DNA from 3 places in the Butyrivibrio sp. AE3004 genome. Region 2 is predicted to be linked to each of the others. Evidence: predicted binding sites of a transcription regulator. Region 2 holds the regulator's gene; each other region holds the start of a gene.
What was found. The regulator Rex, encoded in region 2, represses fermentation and respiration genes when NADH is low (regulators of the CRP and FNR family bind a similar motif). The targets are predictions, from matches to a motif close to ATTGTTAANTANTTAACAAT.
Positions count from the first base shown of each region.

Region 1: the regulator Rex is predicted to act here: its motif matches at 1,456-1,475, upstream of pflB (formate C-acetyltransferase).
Region 3: the regulator Rex is predicted to act here: its motif matches at 3,750-3,769, upstream of BV60_RS0111605 (oxidoreductase).

Region 1 is NZ_JNLQ01000002.1:3,503,713-3,510,876, reverse strand. It holds gene pflB (formate C-acetyltransferase) at 1-1,212, opposite strand, end outside; gene pflA (pyruvate formate-lyase-activating protein) at 1,509-2,237, opposite strand; gene hypB (hydrogenase nickel incorporation protein HypB) at 2,263-2,931, opposite strand; gene BV60_RS0118105 (Na/Pi cotransporter family protein) at 2,962-5,004, opposite strand; gene BV60_RS22325 (GNAT family N-acetyltransferase) at 5,079-6,023, opposite strand; gene BV60_RS0118095 (peptidylprolyl isomerase) at 6,131-6,658, shown strand; gene BV60_RS0118090 (diacylglycerol/lipid kinase family protein) at 6,878-7,164, opposite strand, start outside.
Region 2 is NZ_JNLQ01000002.1:1,393,629-1,400,792, forward strand. It holds gene bglX (beta-glucosidase BglX) at 1-397, shown strand, start outside; gene abc-f (ribosomal protection-like ABC-F family protein) at 504-2,501, shown strand; gene BV60_RS0109185 (hypothetical protein) at 2,664-2,999, opposite strand; gene BV60_RS0109190 (redox-sensing transcriptional repressor Rex) at 3,310-3,954, shown strand; gene BV60_RS0109195 (hypothetical protein) at 4,025-4,714, shown strand; gene BV60_RS0109200 (bifunctional ADP-dependent NAD(P)H-hydrate dehydratase/NAD(P)H-hydrate epimerase) at 4,686-6,338, shown strand; gene alr (alanine racemase) at 6,354-7,164, shown strand, end outside.
Region 3 is NZ_JNLQ01000002.1:1,968,933-1,976,096, forward strand. It holds gene preA (NAD-dependent dihydropyrimidine dehydrogenase subunit PreA) at 1-1,443, opposite strand, end outside; gene BV60_RS0111605 (oxidoreductase) at 1,766-3,709, opposite strand; gene BV60_RS0111610 (LysR family transcriptional regulator) at 3,856-4,722, opposite strand; gene ppdK (pyruvate, phosphate dikinase) at 4,956-7,164, opposite strand, start outside.

The DNA of each region.
Region 1 (7,164 bases), 2.1 Mb from region 2:
ATCGCCCCATACAGGACGCATAACGTCGTCATTCTCATACTGGATAGAAGATGTTGTAACAGAAATCTTAGCAGCATACTTCTTGAAGGTCTTGGGAAGTCTTGAAGAATAGAGCACTGTAAGGTTAGGCTCAGGTGAAGGTCCCATGTTCTCAAGAGTATGAAGGAAACGATAGTCATTCTTTGTAACCATATGACGCCCGTCCATACCAAGTCCACCGACCTCAAGTGTAGCCCAAACCGGGTCACCGGAGAACAGCTGATTGTAGCTGGGGATACGTGCAAATTTAACCATACGGCACTTCATAACGAGATGATCGATAAGCTCCTGTGCCTCTGACTCAGTAAGAGTACCCTCTTTGAGATCTCTTTCAATATAAATATCAAGGAATGTAGAAACACGACCAACTGACATAGCCGCACCGTTCTGTGTCTTGATAGCAGCAAGATAACCGAAGTACAGCCACTGAACAGCCTCTCTTGCATTGTTTGCAGGCTGTGAAATATCAAAGCCGTAAACTGCTGCCATTTCTTTCATTCCGCGAAGTGCACGCATCTGCTCTGCAATCTCTTCACGCTGACGGATAATATCATCTGTCATAACGCCACAGCCGCAAAGAGCAAGGTCTTCCTTCTTCTGCTCGATAAGGAAGTCAATACCGTAAAGAGCTACTCTTCTGTAGTCGCCTACGATACGTCCGCGTCCGTATGTATCCGGAAGTCCTGTAACGATGTGACTGTGACGTGCAGCCATCATCTCAGGTGTATAAGCATCAAAAACTGCCTGGTTGTGTGTTTTGTGATATTCAGTAAAAATCTTGTGGAATTTCTCATTTACTTTATAGCCGTAAGTATCAGCAGCCTGCTCAGCCATCTTGATACCGCCGTAAGGCATGAATGCTCTCTTAAGAGGCTTATCTGTCTGAAGACCTACAACCTGCTCAAGATCCTTCATTGACTCATCGATGTAACCGGGGCCATAAGCTGTAAGACTTGATACAACCTCTGTCTCACACTCAAGAACGCCACCGTTCTCACGCTCCTTCTTCTGAAGCTCCTGAAGTTTGCCCCAGAGCTTATCTGTAGCTTCTGTAGCATCAGCAAGGAAACTCTCGTCTCCGTCATACATGGTGTAATTGTTCTGGATAAATTCTCTTAAGTTAACTTCGTCAGTCCACTTATTTCCTTTGAAACCTCTCCATTGTTCTTTCATAATTTTCGCTCCTCTCTTTCGCGCCTATGATACCACCCTCAGAGTCTATAAAAAGTTGCTATTGCAACAAAAAAAATGAATAATCCGGCACGCATAATCCATACCACTATATATAGTATAGCACATCATATAAACCACAAGATATATATTTCATTATGGCACCAATTGGTATTCTTACATATACGAGCGTACTTTTCAACCAAAAACCCTCAAAAAAAGCCAAAGTTGATAACTTTTGTCAACTTTGGCACTTTTTTAACAATTTTTTTAATTTTCTTGTATGATTTTAAACTATGTTAACCCGCTCCGAGAATTTTCTTTGCGTTTGCTATTCTTTCAGCTGTCGGAGCTTCAACTCCTTCTAGCTGATAAGGAATTCCGAGCTGCTCCCACTTAAACTGTCCAAGTGAATGGTAGGGAAGAACATCAACTCTTTGAACATTTGAAAGCGTATCAAGGAAGGCTCTCGTCTCCTTAAGATACTCATCATTATCGGTTATTCCCGGAACAAGTACATGTCTTATCCACACCGGCTTCCCGATTTCAGAAAGATATCTAAGACAATCTTTTATATTGTCGTTTGGCTTTCCTGTGAGCTTTATATGCTCCTCGTTATTTATATGCTTTATATCAACCAGAAGAATATCCGTGTTCTTCATCAGTTCATTAAACTTTGAAAAGAAGGGTTCCTGTCTTGTAAAAGGTTCTGCAGCTGTATCAATGCAGGTATTTATCCCTCTCCTTTTTGCTTCTTCAAACAGTTCTGCAAGAAAATCCAATTGAAGAAGGGGTTCTCCTCCGCTGACGGTTATACCGCCTTCATCTCCCCAGTAGCTTCTGTAACGCTCGGCTTTATCAAGAAGCTCATCCACAGTTCTGATGTCATCTGATTCCGGGTTCCAGGTGTCTGCATTATGACAGTATTTACATCTGAGATTACAGCCTTTTAAAAATATGATAAAACGAACTCCCGGACCGTCTACAGATCCGAAGGTTTCTATTGAATGTATTTTTCCCGTTGTCATTTATTCCTCAATTTTTCTGCCGCTATCAGGCGTTTTTCCAATCCTCGACCTGAGCACTGAGCCATTTTGCAAATTCATCAACACCCTCACCTGTCTTTGCGCAGATTGGAATTATCTCCGCCTTAGGATTTCTCATGTGAATATATTCCTTGCATTTCTCAAGGTCAAAGTCAAAATAAGGAGCTACATCCATCTTGTTAATAAGAACAACATCGCAGATGCTGAACATAAGAGGATATTTAAGAGGCTTATCATGACCTTCCGGAACAGAAAGGATCATTGCATTCTTTGAAGCACCTGTATCAAATTCCGCAGGGCAAACCAGGTTACCGACATTCTCCAAAATAGCCAGATCAACATCGCCTTCAACAAGTGCGTCAAGTCCCTGTCTTGTCATATCAGCATCAAGATGGCACATTCCGCCTGTATGTAGCTGGATTGCTTTAACACCTGTCTCTGCTATCTTCTTTGCATCAACATCTGAGTCAATGTCTGCTTCCATAACTCCAATCTTATACTTGTCCTTAAGGGCTGCTATTGTTGCCTTAAGAGTTGTGGTCTTTCCCGATCCGGGTGATGACATGAGATTAAGAAGGAAAATCCCTTTTTCCTTAAGCTCTTTTCTAAGGAGCTCAGCTCTTTCGTCATTACTCTCAAATACGCTTCTTTTTAATTCAATAATTCTGGTACTCATATATATCCTTTCATCTGCCTTTAATTGCTTTTAATCTTCTATGTTCTTATCTTTCTTAGCCTTGTCTTTCTTCTTATCTTTTTTATCCTTGGATTTCTCTTTTGATTTATCTTTAGTCTTTCCTGTGAGCTTATCCTTAACTTTTTCAGACAGCTTATCTGCTCTGGTAACGCCGGCAGCTGCAACTGCTTCGTCAAGGATTTCTTCCTCCTCGGCATTCATAATATCAACAAGCACTGAATGTTCCTCAGCAAAAGAAGGATCAATCTCGTCTTCCTCAGACTTCTTCATGTTGGGAAGGCGATATTTTCTCTCATACATATCTACCGCATGCTCAAATTCCTGATTCTTTTCTTCCTTGAGATGCTCGATATATTCATGCGTATCAAAAAGTCCTTCGCTGACTTCAAGCAGGCAAACAGCTATATTGCTGCAGTGGTCTGCGATTCTCTCATAGTCTGTTCCAAGCTCCGATAAACTAAAGCCCATATCTATGGTACATTTACCTTTTCTGAGTCTTCTTACGTGTCTGCGCTTAACCTCCATATTGAGGCCATCTATTACTTCCTCAAGAGGTTCAACCGATTTTGCAAGCTCTAAGTCCTGATTAAGGAAGGACTGGAATGCAAGATCAAATATCTCCTTAACCGCATTTGAGAATATGCGAAGCTCTTCACTGGCCTTAGCTGAAAAATGCTCATCCTTATCATGCATGTTGCGGGCTATCTGAGCTATGTTTAATGTGTGATCGCTAATTCTCTCAAAATCCGTAATGCAGTGAAGAATTATTGAAAGGGTTCTTGAATCTGTCTCAGCAAGATGATGATTGTTTATCTGCATAAGATAGGTTCCGAGCTGATCTTCGTAGCGGTCAACCTTCTCTTCGAGACGTCTGACTTCATCAGCAACCGCAGCATCGTAATTTTCAAGAAGCGGTATAGCTTTTTCAAGGCCTTCTCTTGCAAAGTTTGCCATATCAACTGCAACCTGTTTACTCTGTTCAAGAGCAAAAGGCGGGTTTGTAAGGAATCTGGGATCCAGCTTTGTAATGCCCTGCATCTCTTCCTGCTCTTCTCTTTCCTTTTCATCAATCGGAATAGTAGCAAGTGCCATATTAACAAGGAGTCCCGAGAATGGCACCATAAGAGGTGTTGCCACAAGGTTTATAAGTGTATGAATGGAAGCTATTCCAACCATTCCTGCTGTCTCATGCATAAAAGCAAAATTAAGTGTCATATGTAATGCATAGAAAATTATCATAAAGGAAACAGCCTTTATAATATTGAAATACAAATGCATGAGAGCTGTTCTCTTACCGTTCTTATTGGCACCGAGTGAAGAAAGAATTGCTGTTATACATGTTCCAACCTCTGCGCCTACTACAACCGGCAGCGCAACGCTGTATGTTATATGGACAGATGCCGCCAGAGCCTGCATGATACCGATGGTACCGGCAGAGCTTTGAATTACCATTGTAAAAAGAACGCCCACCAAAAAACCAATTATCGGATTACTGAAGGTCATCAGTATGTTCTGGAATCCCTTGTTATTCTCAAGAGGTGATACAGCATCCGACATCATGCTCATTCCAAACATAAGCACTGAAAAACCGATAAGTATCAAACCAATGTTGTTCTTTTTGTCGCTCTTTGAGAACATGTAAAGAACTATACCGATGATTGCCAGAAACGGCGTAAATGATGTGGGTTTTAAAAGATTGATAAGAAAGTTATCACTGCTGATAGCATTCAAGCTGAGCAGCCATGCCGTAAATGTTGTACCAAGGTTTGCACCGAGGATTACATTGACAGCTTCCTTAAGAGTCATAATTCCTGAATTAACAAGACCTACAACCATTACGGTTGAAGCTGAAGACGACTGAACCAGTGCAGTAACTCCTACACCGAACAGATATGCAATGATTGGATGCGCCGTAACCTTACTCAGCGCCGATTCCAGCTTTCCTCCGGCGGTCTTGGTAAGACCTCCGCTCATTACATTCATGCCATACATAAACAGAGCTAATCCTCCGAGAAGCCCTGCAATTAACGAAAACAAATCCATTGAACTCATCCATACCTCCTACACTAATGGGTACTACGTAATTTTTTGCCTCTTTCTTCAAATGTATGGTAACTGAAAAAAATTCAAATATCAAGCACCATTCTTATATATTTGCCAAATTGTGCCTTTGAAGGCTCAACTTTAAGCCCGTCATGATACTCTTCACCGTAGATATTTTCCTCTATATCCACTTCCTCTGATACAGTAAATCCCAATTTCTCACACAGATGTATAGATACAAGATTTTCTTTTTTTACAAAAGTCTGGATACGCTCAAATTGAAGAACCTGTTTTCCATATTCCAAAATAGCACTGCATACTTCATATGCATATCCCCGGCGCTGATAATCGGTCCCTATCAAAAATCCGAGTTCAATATCGTCAAAACCGTTTCTTACACTAAAGCCGGCTCTTCCGATAACCTCGTTGTCTTTTTTCCTTACAACAGTCCAGGTACCGAATCCCAAAAGCCCATAGACTTTCTCAATGTAGTCGCGCGTATACTTCTTTTCATCCTCAGGATTTTTAAAGAGCCCTTCCATATATCTGGTCATCTCGGGGTCTGCATATATCTCGTAGAAAACATCCACATCCTCAACTGTGGTTTCCCTGATTATGCATCTTTCGGTCTCCAGAATTTTCCACGGAAGATGTGCATATCTCTGGTATGCCTTTTCATAGGAATCAGTCCCAACCTCTTCTATGTCCGTGAAAACATATTTTAATCCCGGGAAATTCTCATTTCGATTCTCCTCGTGCTGTATCCCGACAACATATGCGCCGCTGCACAAAAGGATCTCCGATAGCTCCGAGGAATCCGTCATAAAAAGAATATCGCCAAGATTTTTCTCCTGCGTATTCTCCATAATGCCCAGCAAAAGTTTTTCTTTAGTCTGTATTTCCTTATCAGGATAAACTACGCGGCTAAAGAATCCCTCCTCCGACAGATATTCGGAAGCACTGTAAATTTTTGAGCTGATGCCAACATCAGTCTGATATTTTAAGACAAAAATGATTTCCCTAAGCAACTTTTCTATACCTCATGTATATTGTATAATTAATCGCGGTTTTCTACCATGAAAACCACAAATAATCGTAAAGTGTTTACACTTTTTTTCGAAAAAAGGAGAACAAAATGGCAGACACAAAAAATCCTATTGTAACAATCACCATGAAGGGTGGAGACGTTATAAAAGCAGAGCTCTATCCTGAAATTGCACCAAACACTGTTAACAACTTTATTTCTCTGATCAACCACAACTTCTATGACGGTGTTATTTTCCATCGTGTTATCAAAGGTTTCATGCTTCAGGGCGGCGATCCCGAAGGTACCGGAATGGGTGGCCCTGGCTATTCAATAAAGGGAGAGTTTTCACAGAATGGTTTCAAGAATGATCTTCTTCATACAGAGGGCGTTCTTTCCATGGCTCGTACTCAGATTCCCGATTCCGCAGGCTCTCAGTTCTTTATCATGCATAAAAATGCTCCTCATCTTGATGGCGCTTACGCTGCATTCGGTAAAGTAATTGAAGGAATGGATGTGGTAAACAAGATTGCCGAGACAGAAACAGACTGGCGTGACAGACCCACAACAGATCAGGTTATGGAAACTGTTACTGTAGAAACATTTGGTGTAGATTATCCGGAACCGGAAACAGTATAAATAAAAAAAGCCCTATAAAGGGAGGATGCCAAGGAAACTATTGTTTCCTTGGCATATTATGAAAAAGTTATTTTTTTATTGGTATTGCCTTTCTTCATCTGACATCTTTAGTATAGCGAAAATAAATGTCCTAGAAATAATCTGGCGTTAATAGTCTTTTAACGTTCTATGAACAAAAAATGAACGGACAGCAATCCGCTGTCCGCCCTGTATTTTTCATTATTTCTTATCCGGCACCATAATATTCAGTGCTTTATTCTCGTTTTTAATTTCCACAAATTTATGATCCCCGCCATATTCGCCGTCTCTTGTCCAGGCTATATTTTCTCTGGATTCGAATGAAATATGACTTGTCTTAAAACAGTACATAAGATCGGTATTTATATCCCTGTTTAAAAAGGCCGCCAACAGATTACTCATATCAAGCATATTATCCGGCATCTTTACAAGTGTCACCTCGAAAACTCCGTCATCAAGCCCTATATGTTTGCCTGTTATGTCTTTGA
Region 2 (7,164 bases):
TCCCTTTGGATACGGTCTGACTTATTCGGAATTTGAGATTTCAGATATCGTTCTTGACAAAACTTCATTGAAAAAAGAAGTCCCGGGTTCGAAAAAAGACAAAATTACAGCGTCTGTAAAAGTTAAAAATTCAGGTCTTGTACCGGCAACACAGACAATGCAGTTATATTTAAGAGATATTTCTGCCAGCAGAGTACGTCCCCAAATGGAACTTAAGGGATTTAAGAAAGTAAGACTGTTCCCTGGGGAAGAGGCAGAGGTAGCTTTTGAAATAAATGAGGAAATGCTTCGCTTCTGGACGATAGATAATGTGTATGACAGTGAAAAAGGAAAATTCAAAGTATTTATAGGTGTCGACTCAGCGACGGAGAATGAAGCGGACTTTGTACTTGAATAAGTACAGACATATAAAGTACATGGCATTTGCTCAATATATTTATTCGTGATAATCTAATGTGTGCCCGTAAAAATTTTGGGGCACACATTATTTTTGGAGTGATTTTATGATTTTAAATTGTCACGACTTATCAAAGTCATTTGATGGAAAAGATATTTTAAAGGGTGTTACTTTTCATATTGAAGATAATGAAAAAGCAGCCATAGTTGGAATAAACGGGGCAGGAAAAACTACACTTATCCGAATGCTGATAGGCGAGCTTACACCTGATACCGGTACGGTTACTCTTTCTAAAGATACAACCGTTGGTTATCTTGCTCAGAATCAGAACATTGACAGTGCTCACAGTATTTATGAAGAGCTTAGGGAAATGAAGCGTGATGTCATTGATCTGGAAAAGGAAATCAGAAGAGCTGAAGAGGAGATGAACGTTTTAAGAGGCGATGAACTTGATAAACTCATGGAACGTTATGCTCAGATGAATCATGATTTTCAGTTAAAGAATGGATATGCTTGGGAAAGCGAAGTTGTTGGAGTAGCTAAGGGACTTGGCTTTTCAGAGGAGGAATTTGATAAGAGGATTTCCACTCTTTCCGGCGGACAGAAAACAAGAGTCGCTCTTGGAAAATTGTTATTACAAAGTCCGGATCTGATCATTCTGGATGAGCCGACAAACCATCTGGATATGAATTCCATTAAATGGCTTGAGGGCTATCTTATGAACTATAAGGGTGCGGTTCTAATAGTTTCACACGATAGATATTTCCTTGACAGAATAGCCGGGAAGGTTATTGAAATAGATCAGACAAGCGCAGATGTTTACATCGGAAACTATACTGCATATGCAAAAAAACGTGAGCAGATAAGAGCTGCAAAGCTCAAGGCATACCTTAACCAACAGGCTGAGATAAAGCATCAGGAAGAAGTTATTGAAAAATTAAAACAGTTTAACAGAGAAAAAAGTATCAAGAGAGCTGAAAGCAGAGAGAAGATGCTTGATAAGATAGAGCGTCTCGAAAAGCCTTCGGAAATTCGCGATGATATGAGAATAACGTTAACGCCTTCATGTATAAGCGGAAATGACGTAATGCATGTGGATTCCATATCGAAATCCTTTGGAAGTGAGAAGCTGTTTGAGAACATTAGCTTTGATGTAAAGCGCGGTGAAAAGGTTGCTATTATCGGCGATAACGGAACAGGAAAGACAACCATGCTTAAGATAATAAATGGCATGGAATCTTTGGATGACGGTGAGATAACTCTGGGAGTAAAAGTACATATTGGTTACTATGACCAGGAACATCAGGTTCTTCATGATGAAAAAACTTTATTTGAAGAACTGTCAGATGCATATCCTACTATGAATAATACAGAGATTCGAAACACACTTGCCGCATTTTTGTTTACCGGAGATGATGTGTTTAAAAGAATAGGTGATCTGTCAGGCGGTGAGAAGGGCAGAGTTTCACTTGCAAAGCTTATGCTTTCAGATGCGAATTTTCTGATTCTTGATGAGCCTACAAACCATTTGGATATAACCAGTAAGGAAATTCTTGAGGATGCTATAAGCGGCTATGAAGGTACGGTACTTTATGTCAGCCACGACAGATATTTTATTAATAAAACAGCTACAAGAATACTTGACCTGACTCACGGTAGATTGATTAATTATTTGGGTAATTACGATTATTACATGGAACACTGTGAGGAACAGACAAACAGGGTGCTCACTGAAAGCGGTAATGCTTCAAGCTTTGGAAGGGGAATAGATATGAATGCTTCCGAAGCTGCGCAGGGTAGCTCTTTCGGTAAGCTTGCAGGCGCTTCCAAGACGGCTCCATCTGATAATGGAAGTACGGGAGCTGCAGACTGGAAAGCACAAAAAGAAGAAGCTGCCAGAAAACGTAAACAGGAAGCTGCAATAAAAAAATGTGAAGATGAGATTGCAAAACTGGAGGAAAGAAATGAAAAGATTAATGAAGAACTTCTGGACCCTTCTGTTGCAACGGATCTTGCAAAAGTACGAAAGCTATCCGATGAACTGACCGCTAATGAGGAAAGACTTGGCATTCTTTATGATGAATGGGCAACACTAAGTGAATAAATACCATTGATTTACATGAAATATCAGGATAAAAAGTCCCGGACATATATAATCTTTCAACTTTAAAAGAACTCTGTTTGTAAATTGAAAGATTATATATGTCCGGGATTTTGATGTTCCGGATTTCTTCGAGCGTCTAACGAGTCTTTCCTGAATTATATATCAGGCAAAAGCATCAAAAGATCCGCCGCTTTGTCCATAGGAATAACCGCTAAGATCACGCCCATAACCAACTGTAGCACTGCCAAACTTAGATGCAATCTGGTTAAATTGCTGATTGACCTTTAATGATTCTTCCTTACCATCAGTGCTTGCGACTTCTCCAACCTTCACTTCCTGTGCATTTGGGTATACAACGGGAGCAACTGTTGCAATGTCGCCCACAGCCTTATGCTTATCATAGACATCTGAAACAGGTGCCTGATTTGATAAAGACATATTCATAGGCTGTGCCTGGTAGACGTTATATCCGCCTAATCCGCCAATAGACATTCCCATAATTTTATGACCTCATATACTTAAAAAACGACATAGTCACATACTTGTATTATAAAGGGTAATTAGAAATTATTTATAAATTTGTTATTAAAGAAAAAACAAATTCACTTATAGTCGAAAGTTATTTTATCAGTAAATATCTATGCTGAAAGAATTTTTTTACTTCAAAAAATAAAAGCAAAACCTTATTGTGTATTCATTTGTCTACATTGACTATATTTTAACAGATAGTATAATTATAATATCCGGATTTTTAGAGCAAAATATTAAAAGCGCAATATATTCGGAGAAATACATGGTTGGAGGAAACATGGCGAGAAAAGAAATTTCTCAGGCGGTTATAAGTCGTCTGCCACGATATTTCAGATATCTCGGAGAACTCAAGGATCAGGGAATTACCCGCATATCTTCTCAGGAGCTCAGCGATATCATGAAGGTAACTGCTTCTCAGATAAGACAGGACTTTAATAACTTTGGAGGCTTTGGGCAGCAAGGTTATGGATACAATGTAGAATATCTTTATGAAGAGATAGGAAAAATATTAGGGCTTGGTAGAGAGCACACACTTATTATCATAGGTGCGGGACATTTGGGGCAGGCGTTATCAGGTTATAATAATTTTTTTAACAGAGGTTTTATTTTTAAAGGTGCATTTGATCTAAATCCGGATCTTCACGGAAAGAAGATTCGTGATATAGAGATAAGGCCCATAGAGGAGATCGAAAGTTTTGTAAGGGAAAACAAAATTGAGATAGCTGTTCTTACAATCCCGAAGGATCAGGCTGTTCCAATGGCTGATAAACTTGTAAAATGCGGTATTAAAGCAATTTGGAATTTTGCACACGTAGATCTTGAAGTTCCACCGTATGTACAGGTTGAAAATGTTCATCTTTCGGATTCACTTATGAAGCTGTCTTACAGTATTGACAGATATGAAAGTTCCCACAAAAAGTAAGAATCGGTTTCAGACCGGTAGAAGACAGCTAAAACCATGCGTTTACAGATGAGAGCATGAGGATTCCGATATGGCCAAGAGCGACAATAATTATTCCGATGCACTTATTGGAAAGGATGTGCCTATCCTTTTCAAAGATGAAAAATGGCAACAGCTTTTTACACTAAGCCCCAAGACCGCAAAAATTAAAGGGATTGAGGCTGAGCTTATTAAGCTTGTTGCAAAGCAGGAAGAAATAAGAGAGAAGATTAAAGACATAAAACGTCTTAAAAAGAAGCTTCTTGGAGAAATTGTTGTTTTAAGGGATGACGCTGACAAAAATCCAAAACAAAGAAAAAAGCTTGAAGCCGAAATGGATGACCACACGAGGCTGATCAAGGAATGTAATGAGAAAATAGAAGGCTGTGAGGATGAAATGCTTGGCCTTCCCAGGGAAATATACCAGGTTAACTATCAGCTCATGGTTGAAACTATGGAGCTATTTTACAAAAGGATACATGACAATACAGTTGAAATAACTGCGATTGATGAATGGGTATCCCAGGTAAGGGTCCAGCTAAAAAAGAATATTATACGGATGCAGGAAAAGGAGATAGAAAATTTTAACGTTTATTCATATATGCACAATATATTTGGCCCTGAAGTTATAGACCTGTTTGACTTAAAATACGATCCGGAAAGAAGGCACCCTATTGTAAAGCCGGGAATGGAAGAACGTGATGGGATAATATATGACGAAGAAAAATTTACCGATAGTTGATAAAAACTCAAGATATGTAGTAAGCGCTGCCGAAATGAAGAGATGTGATCAGGCTACGATAGATCACTTTGGAATCCCTCAGGATGTTCTGATGGAAAGGGCGGCGCTTTCTATATGCAAATATGTAAAAAAGTCATTGCCCGCAGGCGGACGAGTGCTGATATTTGCAGGAAGCGGAAATAACGGTGGTGACGGAATAGCTGCTGCAAGAATTCTGCATCAGGATGATATTCCTGTTGTTCTTGTGCTTGTCAACCACAAGCTGAATGAAAAAGCAGCTTCTTCAAAGAGAACAAAAGCATGTGAACAGCAGCTGAAAATTGCCCTGTCTTACGGTGTTACAGTGATTGATTTTGATGCTTCAAGTATAAATAACGAGATTAAAAGAAGTTCGGTAATTGTTGATGCCATGCTTGGTATAGGTTGCACAAGAGATCTTGAAGGTGACTACAAATCTGCAGTATGTGAGATTAACTACTCGAAGGAGGATTTTGATGAAAAAGCACCTCACGTAATTTCTGCAGATATACCTACAGGGATAAATGCAGATACAGGTCAGGTTCAGGGACATGCAATCTGTGCTGATGAAACTGTTACCTTCGGCTTTCTGAAAATGGGCTGTGCTTTTTATCCAGGGGCTGCTCATTCCGGAGAGATTCATATTGTAAATATAGGAATTACCGATGATGGATTTCTTAATGAACCTCCAAGGTTCAAATATATAGATATACCTGATGTTTCCGAAATGGCTAAGCTTTTACTTCCGAAAAGAAATCCGGCAGGTAACAAAGGATCTTTCGGAAAAGTTCTTATTGCCGCAGGGTCAAAGAGAATAAGCGGAGCATGTATTATGGCCGCAGAGAGCTGCCTGAGAAGCGGCGCTGGAATGGTGCGTGTCTTTACTGAAAAGACAAATCTTTCTGCGGTTCAAACACTTCTTCCAGAGGCAATGACAGATATATATTGCGAGGAAGACTTTGATACAAATGAAAGCGAAGTATTTAAAGCTGCAAAAGATAATCTTTTAAATGCTTTATTATGGTCCGATGCCGTTGTTTGCGGTCCGGGTATCGGAAAGGGAAAGGCAGGAAGAGAAATCCTTAGTATAATTTTGGAAAATGCAAAGCTCCCATTGGTTTTGGATGCTGATGCGCTAAACATAATATCTGATGATGAGGAAACAAGAAAACTTATTTGCGGTTACGAAGCGGATATGGTTATGACACCTCATCTTGCTGAGTTTTCCAGACTTATAGATAAAAACATACATGATTGCAGACTATGTATGATAGATGAAACCATAAAGCTTGCAAAAGAATTTCATGCGTGTATTATATGTAAAGATGCCAGAAGTCTTATTACTGATGGAGAAAGATGTTTTATTAATCTCAGTGGAAATGACGGAATGGCTACCGCAGGAAGCGGAGATGTGCTGGCAGGACTTATTGGTGCACTTGTGGTTTCGGGTTTTTCAAATGTTACCGAAGCTGCTGCAATTGGTGCTTATATGCACGGTGTTGCCGGAGATATGGCTGCGATAAAAAACGGAAGGCAGGGTATGACTGCCAGAGACATTTCCGGAGGTCTCAGGGATATTTTCTCCGGACAAAGTAATATTTTGTAAAAGAGGCAATAAATAATGCTGGATGAATTTTCAAGAGTTTATGCAAAAATAGATTTGGATGCGATTTCACAAAATGTTGAAAATATGTATAATTCGCTACCAAGAAACACAAGGATGCTTGCAGTTGTAAAGACAGACGGATATGGATACGGTGCAGTACCTATCGCGAGAATGCTGCAAAATGATGCCTATATATGGGGATTTGCAACGGCAACAGCGGAGGAAGCGTTTGAGCTTCGTGAGGCCGGAGTAAGCAAACCGATTCTGGTTTTGGGATATACATTTCCATATGCTTACGAGAGAATGTTAAGAGAAAACATAAGGCCTGCTGTTTTCAGATACGATATGCTCAATCACCTTTCTGAAAGAGTAAAAAAGAGAAGAGCGCAGGGAGGAAATGAGATTTTTCATGTTCATATAGCTGTTGACTGTGGCATGAGCAGAATCGGAATAAGACCTGACGCAAACGGTGAAAATTTCATAAAGACAGCTCTTAAAACAGAGGGCATTGAGGTTGAAGGAATATTTACTCATTTTGCAAGAGCAGATGAAGCAGATCTGTCTGATGCGCATAACAGGTTAAAGGAATTCGGGAATTTTGTTACTCAGGTTGAAGCAGATAATGATTATAAGATCCCGATTGTACATTGTTCAAACAGTGCAAGCATAATTGATATGCCCGAAGCGCATATGGATATGGTTAGATGCGGTGTCACTATGTACGGAATGTGGCCTTCCGAAGAGGTGAGCAGAGATAAGATATGCATAAAACCGGCACTTTCACTTTACAGTCACATATCTTTTATTAAGGATATTCCTGAAAATA
Region 3 (7,164 bases), 580 kb from region 2:
AAGATGGCATAAATGACATCCCACACATTTACTGCCATCAAGTTTTGGAATCCTGTTCTCAAACCTTATGGCCTGATGCCCTCCATCCTGACATGAAATGTAGCATCTTCCGCATCCGATGCATTTTGCGGTGTCAAATATCGGAAAAAGAATCGTATCCCTTTCAAGCACATCCGTAGTATCACTGACAGATGAAAGGCCGGCGCCAACTATGTCCCTGATATTCTTTATCCCACATTGAGCCAGATAATAATTCATTCCGGCTTTCAAATCATCTATTATGCGATATCCATACTGCATGACAGCCGTTGTTATCTGTATAGAGCCTGCTCCCATGAGAATGAATTCCAGTGCATCTCTCCAGGTCTCTATTCCACCCATTCCCGTAATATGAACCCCTTTTAGTTTTTCATTCTGTCCAAGTTCGGATATAAATCTTAAAGCTATGGGTTTTACAGCGTTTCCGCTATATCCCCCTATTGCCGACTGCCCCCTGACAGCTGGTGCTGATACGTAAGTATAGGGATTTACTCCTACCACGCTCTTTATGGTATTAATTGCTGCAATTCCATCGGCCCCGCCTCTTTTTGCGGCTTCTGCTGCAGGACTCATGACTGCAACATTTGGAGTAAGCTTTGCAAGAACCGGTATTGAAGTGCCACGTTTTGCTGCTCTTGTATATCTCTCCACCAGTTCCGGAATTTGCCCAATATCACTCCCAAGACCATCTTCCTGCATATTTGGACACGAGAAATTAAGTTCAATGGCATCTGCACCATTTTCTTCACAAAGTCCGGAAAGCTCTTCCCATTCTTTTTCATCCTGTCCCATGATAGAGGCAAGAATAAACTTAGACGGATACTTTTCCTTTAATCTTCTGAAAATCTCCATGTTCTCTGCCACACTGTGATCAGAAAGCTGCTCTATATTCTTAAAGCCGATAATACTCCCATTATCTCCTTTAATTGCTGAAAATCTCGGAGAAGCTTCGTGTATGTCCAGCGTACATATTGTCTTAAAACATGCACCTGCCCATCCTGCCTCAAAAGCCCTTGCACACATGTCATATGTTGATGCCACGACAGATGACGATAACAGAAACGGATTTTCAAGAGGTATCCCGCACAGATCACAAGAGAGTCTGCCTTCATCCTCCGGAAGGTCAATCTCTACTTTTGGTCTGACTTCATCATGAAGCTTTGTCATTATCGTTTTAATTGTAACACTCCCACTCCTTACACAGTATTTTTCGCATGGCGCATCGCAGCTAAGACATAGATTATCTTTAGGAAGTTTAAGCGCAGCCACATCCTCGTTATCAAACCAGATGCTTTTAAGTGCCCCTGCTGGATCCATATGCTTACATGCAGTGCTGCAGGGTGCATCGATGCAAATTGTACATGCTATTATATCGGATCGCTTAATTATATTTAATGGAATCATAATCCCTCCTCAAACAGTGTGAGCTGCATCTAATTGCTTGTTCATGATTTATGTAAGTTGTCATAAAGCTCAAATAAATTGCATAACCATCGGTGTTTACGTCCCTTTTTTATTTTACTATATTTCGTTATTCCGCAATCTTAAATAAGTGTAAAAAATTAAAGTTCAGTTGCCAGATATCACCTTTTATTGGTGCCTGATTCTGAACCCCCATAGGTGTCATTTCCCGATAGATTAAGGAGCATCCTGCATATTTGCTTCATTTATCAATTGTTTCAAAAACTATTTTGAACTTTTTATCGATATTTTGAAAACTTTTATATTAGATATCAAGTGCTGCGTGATATCCCCAGTATACTGCGTTTGTGATTGTTGAAACCTTTGCGGCATCACCGATTACGCGTACAAATGGAGCTGCATCACGAAGATCATCAGCAACATCGCTGCGTGAACGCTGGCCAAGTGCACAGATTACGCTTGCGCCTTCAACCATTACTTCCTTACCATCCTTATCTTCACAAAGAACACCCTCAGCAGTAACTTTTACAGCCTTGAGACCTGTATGAACATCAACATACTTGTCGATTTCCTTGAGCAGAAGCGGACGATGACGTACGTTAGCATCCGGCGCAAGAGCGTCTCTCATCTCGATGATAGAAACCTTCTTGCCTTCCTGTCCAAGATGAACAGCACATTCACAGCCTGCAAGTCCTCCGCCCATAACTACTACGTTGTCTCCAACCTTAGACATTTCCTTATAGTAATTGTTTACAACAACTACGTTATCTCCATCAAGCCCCGGGATTGGAGGAACAAGTGGTGTAGAACCAACTGCAATGATTAATGCATCTGCATTTTCCTTCTCTGCGTACTCCTTAGTAACCTCTGTGTTAAGACGAATCTCAACACCAGCCTTTCTTGCAAGTTTCTCGTATGTGCCTGTGAGCTGATACATCTCATACTTAAACGGAATAGCCTGCTCACTCTTAAGGATTCCGCCAAGCTCAGCTTCCTTCTCGCAAAGGATAACCCGGTGTCCGCGACGAGCTGCTGTGTATGCTGCGTAAAGTCCGCCGGGACCACCACCTGCAACAAGAACCTTCTTCTTAACCGGTGCCGGCAGAACCTCATCTCCTTCAATTTCACGACCTATAAGTGGATTTACTGTACAACGACGTGTAGATGTAGCTGCACGCTCTGCCATACATGTAAAGCATCTTAAGCAACGAACGATTTCGTCGTCACGATTCTCTGTAATCTTCTGCGGAAGATATGGATCTGCAAGAAGTGCACGTCCCATGTATACAATATCAGCCTTGCCTGATGCAATAATTTCTTCCATCTGCGCGGGATCATTAAGGCCACCAAGTGTAGCTACAGGAACCTTAACGTGCTTCTTAATCTCTGCTGCAAGAACTACGTTACGTCCGTGTTCCTCAAACATAGAAGGATGCGTGATTCCAAATGTCTTCTGGTATGTACCGGCTGAAACATGAAGAATATCAACATAATCCTCAAGCTGCTTTGCTATTTCGATGCCCTCTTCGATACCGTAACCACCCTCACAAAACTCAGAACCTGACATTCTTAATTCTATTGGGAAACGTGGACCTACTGCCTCACGGATTGATGTAATAATCTCCTTTGCAAGTCTGCAACGATTCTCCAGACTTCCACCGTACTCATCAGTTCTCTGGTTGAAAAGTGGTGAAAGGAACTGGTTGATAAGCCAGCCATGACCACCATGAACCATAATCATCTCAAAGCCGGCACGCTTTGCCATAGCAGCAACATCGCCGTAAGATTTTACTATTTCATCAATCATGTCCTTTGTCATACCCTGAACTTCAACGCCATCAGGTCTGACTGTGTCCATAGGTCCCCACTGCTTCATAGTCTTCTGCTTTGTCTTATCTGTCATATATGTGCCTGCGAACATACCTGAGTGTGAAAGCTCAAGAGATGGCATTCCACCGTGACGTCTGATGGCGTCAGCTGTGTATGTTGCACATGCAAGTGAATTTAAGATTGTAGGATTAAGCCTGTAAGCATGACTTCCATCTGATTCGTGAACCATGCATTCTGATACTGTAACAGCACCAGCACCGCCTTTTGAACGAAGTTCATAAAATGCTGTAGACTTTGGTCCAATACAACCATCGTTTGTAATGTCAGTTCCACCCATAGGTGCTGAGAACATTCTGTTTCTGAATGTTACGCCTGCAACTGTAATCGGGCTTGTAAGATGTGGATATTTTCTTTCCATTAACCGAGTTCCTCCTTATTCGTTAAAAACTCAATATTAAATTGATAATATTTTAACATCCTACGCCGAATGCTTTCTATCAACAAAAAATTGGTGGGTATAAACAAATAGTTTGTACCCACCAGATGTCACATCTATCATACTTATTAACTTATTATTGTGTCTAAAAAATATCGTAAATGCTTTTCTTTCGTGTTTTCCTTGGAATATGCCACATAAACGTTCCAGGAAATTCCATCCTCAATTGGAATCAATCTAATGTCCTTAGAAATAGATTCCCTGTTATGAATATCAACATCTATCCCTATTCCATGCCCTTCACGAACAAATTCATATATCATGGCAGCTTCCATAGTTTTAATGCGCACGTCTGGGTAAAATCCCTCTCGTTCGCAGGAATTTAAAAGGTTAGTGTAAGACTGGTATTTTTCATTAAGACTTATCAGTTGCTCATTCTTTAAGTCCGCTATCTTAAGGCTATCCCGCTTAAAAAGCTGATGTCCCTTATAAACTACAGCACACATACTCTTACTGTCGATTTCCTTTTCAATGAAACCTGTGGCTGCCACACGCCCAATTACCAGAGCCACATCGAACTGCCCATTTATCAGCTTTGCCTTGATATCAGGGTTGGAGCTCTCTTCCAAGGACAACTTTGTAGCGCCAATAGCCTGTTGAAACTGCTCAATCTTATTCATTGGAAGAAGCCTGATAAGTCCGCAGGAATACCCCACATTAAAGATGTCATTCTTCTTTCGGATCGTCTCCAAGCCCTGTTCTAATTCCTGAGTCTCAGCCAATAGTTTCAAGCTCTTTTCATAGAAAAACACACCAGCCTCTGTAGGAACAAGCCCCTGCTTGGTCCTTTCAAAAAGCTGAATCTGCATTTCCTGCTCAAGCTTGTCCAGAATTTTTCCCAAACCCTGAGGGGTAATAAACAAATCCTTGGCAGCTTTATTTATGCTTCTAGTCTCGTAGCACTCCATAAAGTAGCGGATGTCTTTGATATCCAAAGGCGCTTACCTCCTTTAAACAGGTTTCACATCGCTCTTATTTATAATCTTATTCATAACAATCAGCACCGTCAATAAGCAAGCCAAACCGCTTACCGAGTTACTGATATGTTCGGCCTCAAACACACCGTTTGTACCCATATTAAAGGCATACGACAAAAAAAATGTAGAGAGCCTTTCGACTCTCTACACTGTAAATGCCTTTATTACAAGGTCTTTCGTTGTTCTGTATATTACTTGTTAGCGATAGCTGCCTGAGCTGCTGCAAGTCTAGCAACAGGTACACGGAAAGGTGAGCATGAAACATAATCAAGGCCAATCTTGTGGCAGAACTCAACTGATGAAGGATCTCCACCGTGCTCTCCGCAGATACCAACATGAAGGTTAGGATTAACGGGCTTACCAAGCTTAAGTGACATATCCATAAGCTTACCAACACCTGTCTGATCAAGCTTAGCGAAAGGATCGTTCTCGAAGATCTTCTCATCATAGTAAGCGTTAAGGAACTTACCAGCGTCATCACGAGAGAATCCGAATGTCATCTGTGTAAGGTCGTTTGTACCGAAGCAGAAGAAATCTGCCTCTGCAGCGATCTCGTCAGCTGTAAGAGCAGCTCTCGGGATCTCGATCATTGTACCAACCTCATACTCAAGCTTAGCGCCTGCAGCTGCGATTTCAGCATCAGCTGTCTCAACAACTACCTTCTTAACGAACTTAAGCTCTTTAACTTCACATACAAGAGGAATCATGATCTCAGGCTTAACATTCCAATCAGCATGAGCCTTCTGAACCTCAAGTGCAGCACGGATAACAGCCTTTGTCTGCATCTTAGCAATTTCAGGATATGTAACTGCAAGACGGCATCCTCTGTGACCCATCATAGGGTTGAACTCGTGAAGAGAAGCGATGATAGCTTTGATGTCTTCTACGCTCTTGCCCTGTGCATCTGCAAGCTTCTTAATCTCGTCCTCTGTTGTGGGAACGAACTCGTGAAGCGGAGGATCAAGGAATCTGATTGTTACAGGACATCCCTCAAGTGCCTCATAGAGCTGCTTGAAGTCATTCTGCTGATAAGGAAGGATCTTCTCAAGTGCAGCTTCTCTCTCTTCTACTGTATCAGAGCAGATCATTTCACGGAATGCAGCAATTCTGTCTTCCTCGAAGAACATGTGCTCTGTACGGCAAAGTCCGATACCCTCAGCACCAAGCTCACGAGCCTTCTTAGCATCAGCAGGTGTATCAGCGTTTGTACGAACCTTAAGCTTTCTGAACTCATCAGCCCAAGCCATGATACGTCCGAATTCGCCAGCAATCTGAGCGTCTACAGTCTTGATAACGCCATCATAGATGTTACCGGTTGTACCATCGATTGAGATATAATCTCCTTCGTGGAACTCTTTTCCAGCAAGTGTGAACTTCTTGTTCTCCTCGTCCATGTTGATGTCGCCACATCCTGAAACGCAGCACTCACCCATACCACGAGCAACAACGGCAGCATGTGATGTCATACCACCACGAACTGTAAGGATACCCTGAGCAGCCTTCATACCTGTAATATCTTCAGGTGATGTCTCAAGACGAACAAGGATAACCTTCTCACCTCTCTCTGCCCATGCTACAGCGTCATCAGCTGTAAATACAACCTTACCGCAAGCAGCACCGGGTGATGCACCAAGACCCTTACCCATAGGAGTAGCAGCCTTAAGAGCAGCAGCATCGAACTGAGGATGAAGAAGTGTATCAAGGTTACGAGGATCGATCATTGCTACAGCTTCTTCAGGAGTCTTGTGTCCCTCATCAACAAGGTCACAAGCAATCTTAAGAGCAGCAGGAGCTGTTCTCTTACCGTTACGGCACTGAAGCATGTAAAGCTTCTTGTTCTCAACTGTGAACTCCATATCCTGCATATCGTGATAGTGGTTCTCAAGAGTATCACAAACCTTGATGAACTCAGCGTATGCTTCAGGGAATTCCTTCTCCATCTGAGCGATCGGCATAGGTGTACGAACACCTGCAACAACGTCCTCACCCTGAGCATTGATAAGGAACTCACCCATAAGTTTATTCTCACCTGTAGCAGGGTCACGTGTGAATGCAACACCTGTACCAGACTCGTTATTAAGGTTACCGAATACCATAGGCATTACGTTAACAGCTGTTCCCCAAGAATAAGGGATATCGTTGTCACGACGGTAAACGTTAGCACGAGGGTTATCCCATGAACGGAATACAGCCTCGATAGCAAGCTTAAGCTGCTCTACAGGATCTGAAGGGAAATCAGAACCAAGCTGGTTCTTGTACTCAGCCTTGAACTGCTCAGCAAGCTCCTTAAGATCAGCTGCTGTAAGGTCTACGTCAAACTTAACACCCTTCTGCTCTTTCATCTTATCGATGAGCTGCTCGAAGTACTTCTTACCTACTTCCATAACAACGTCAGAGAAC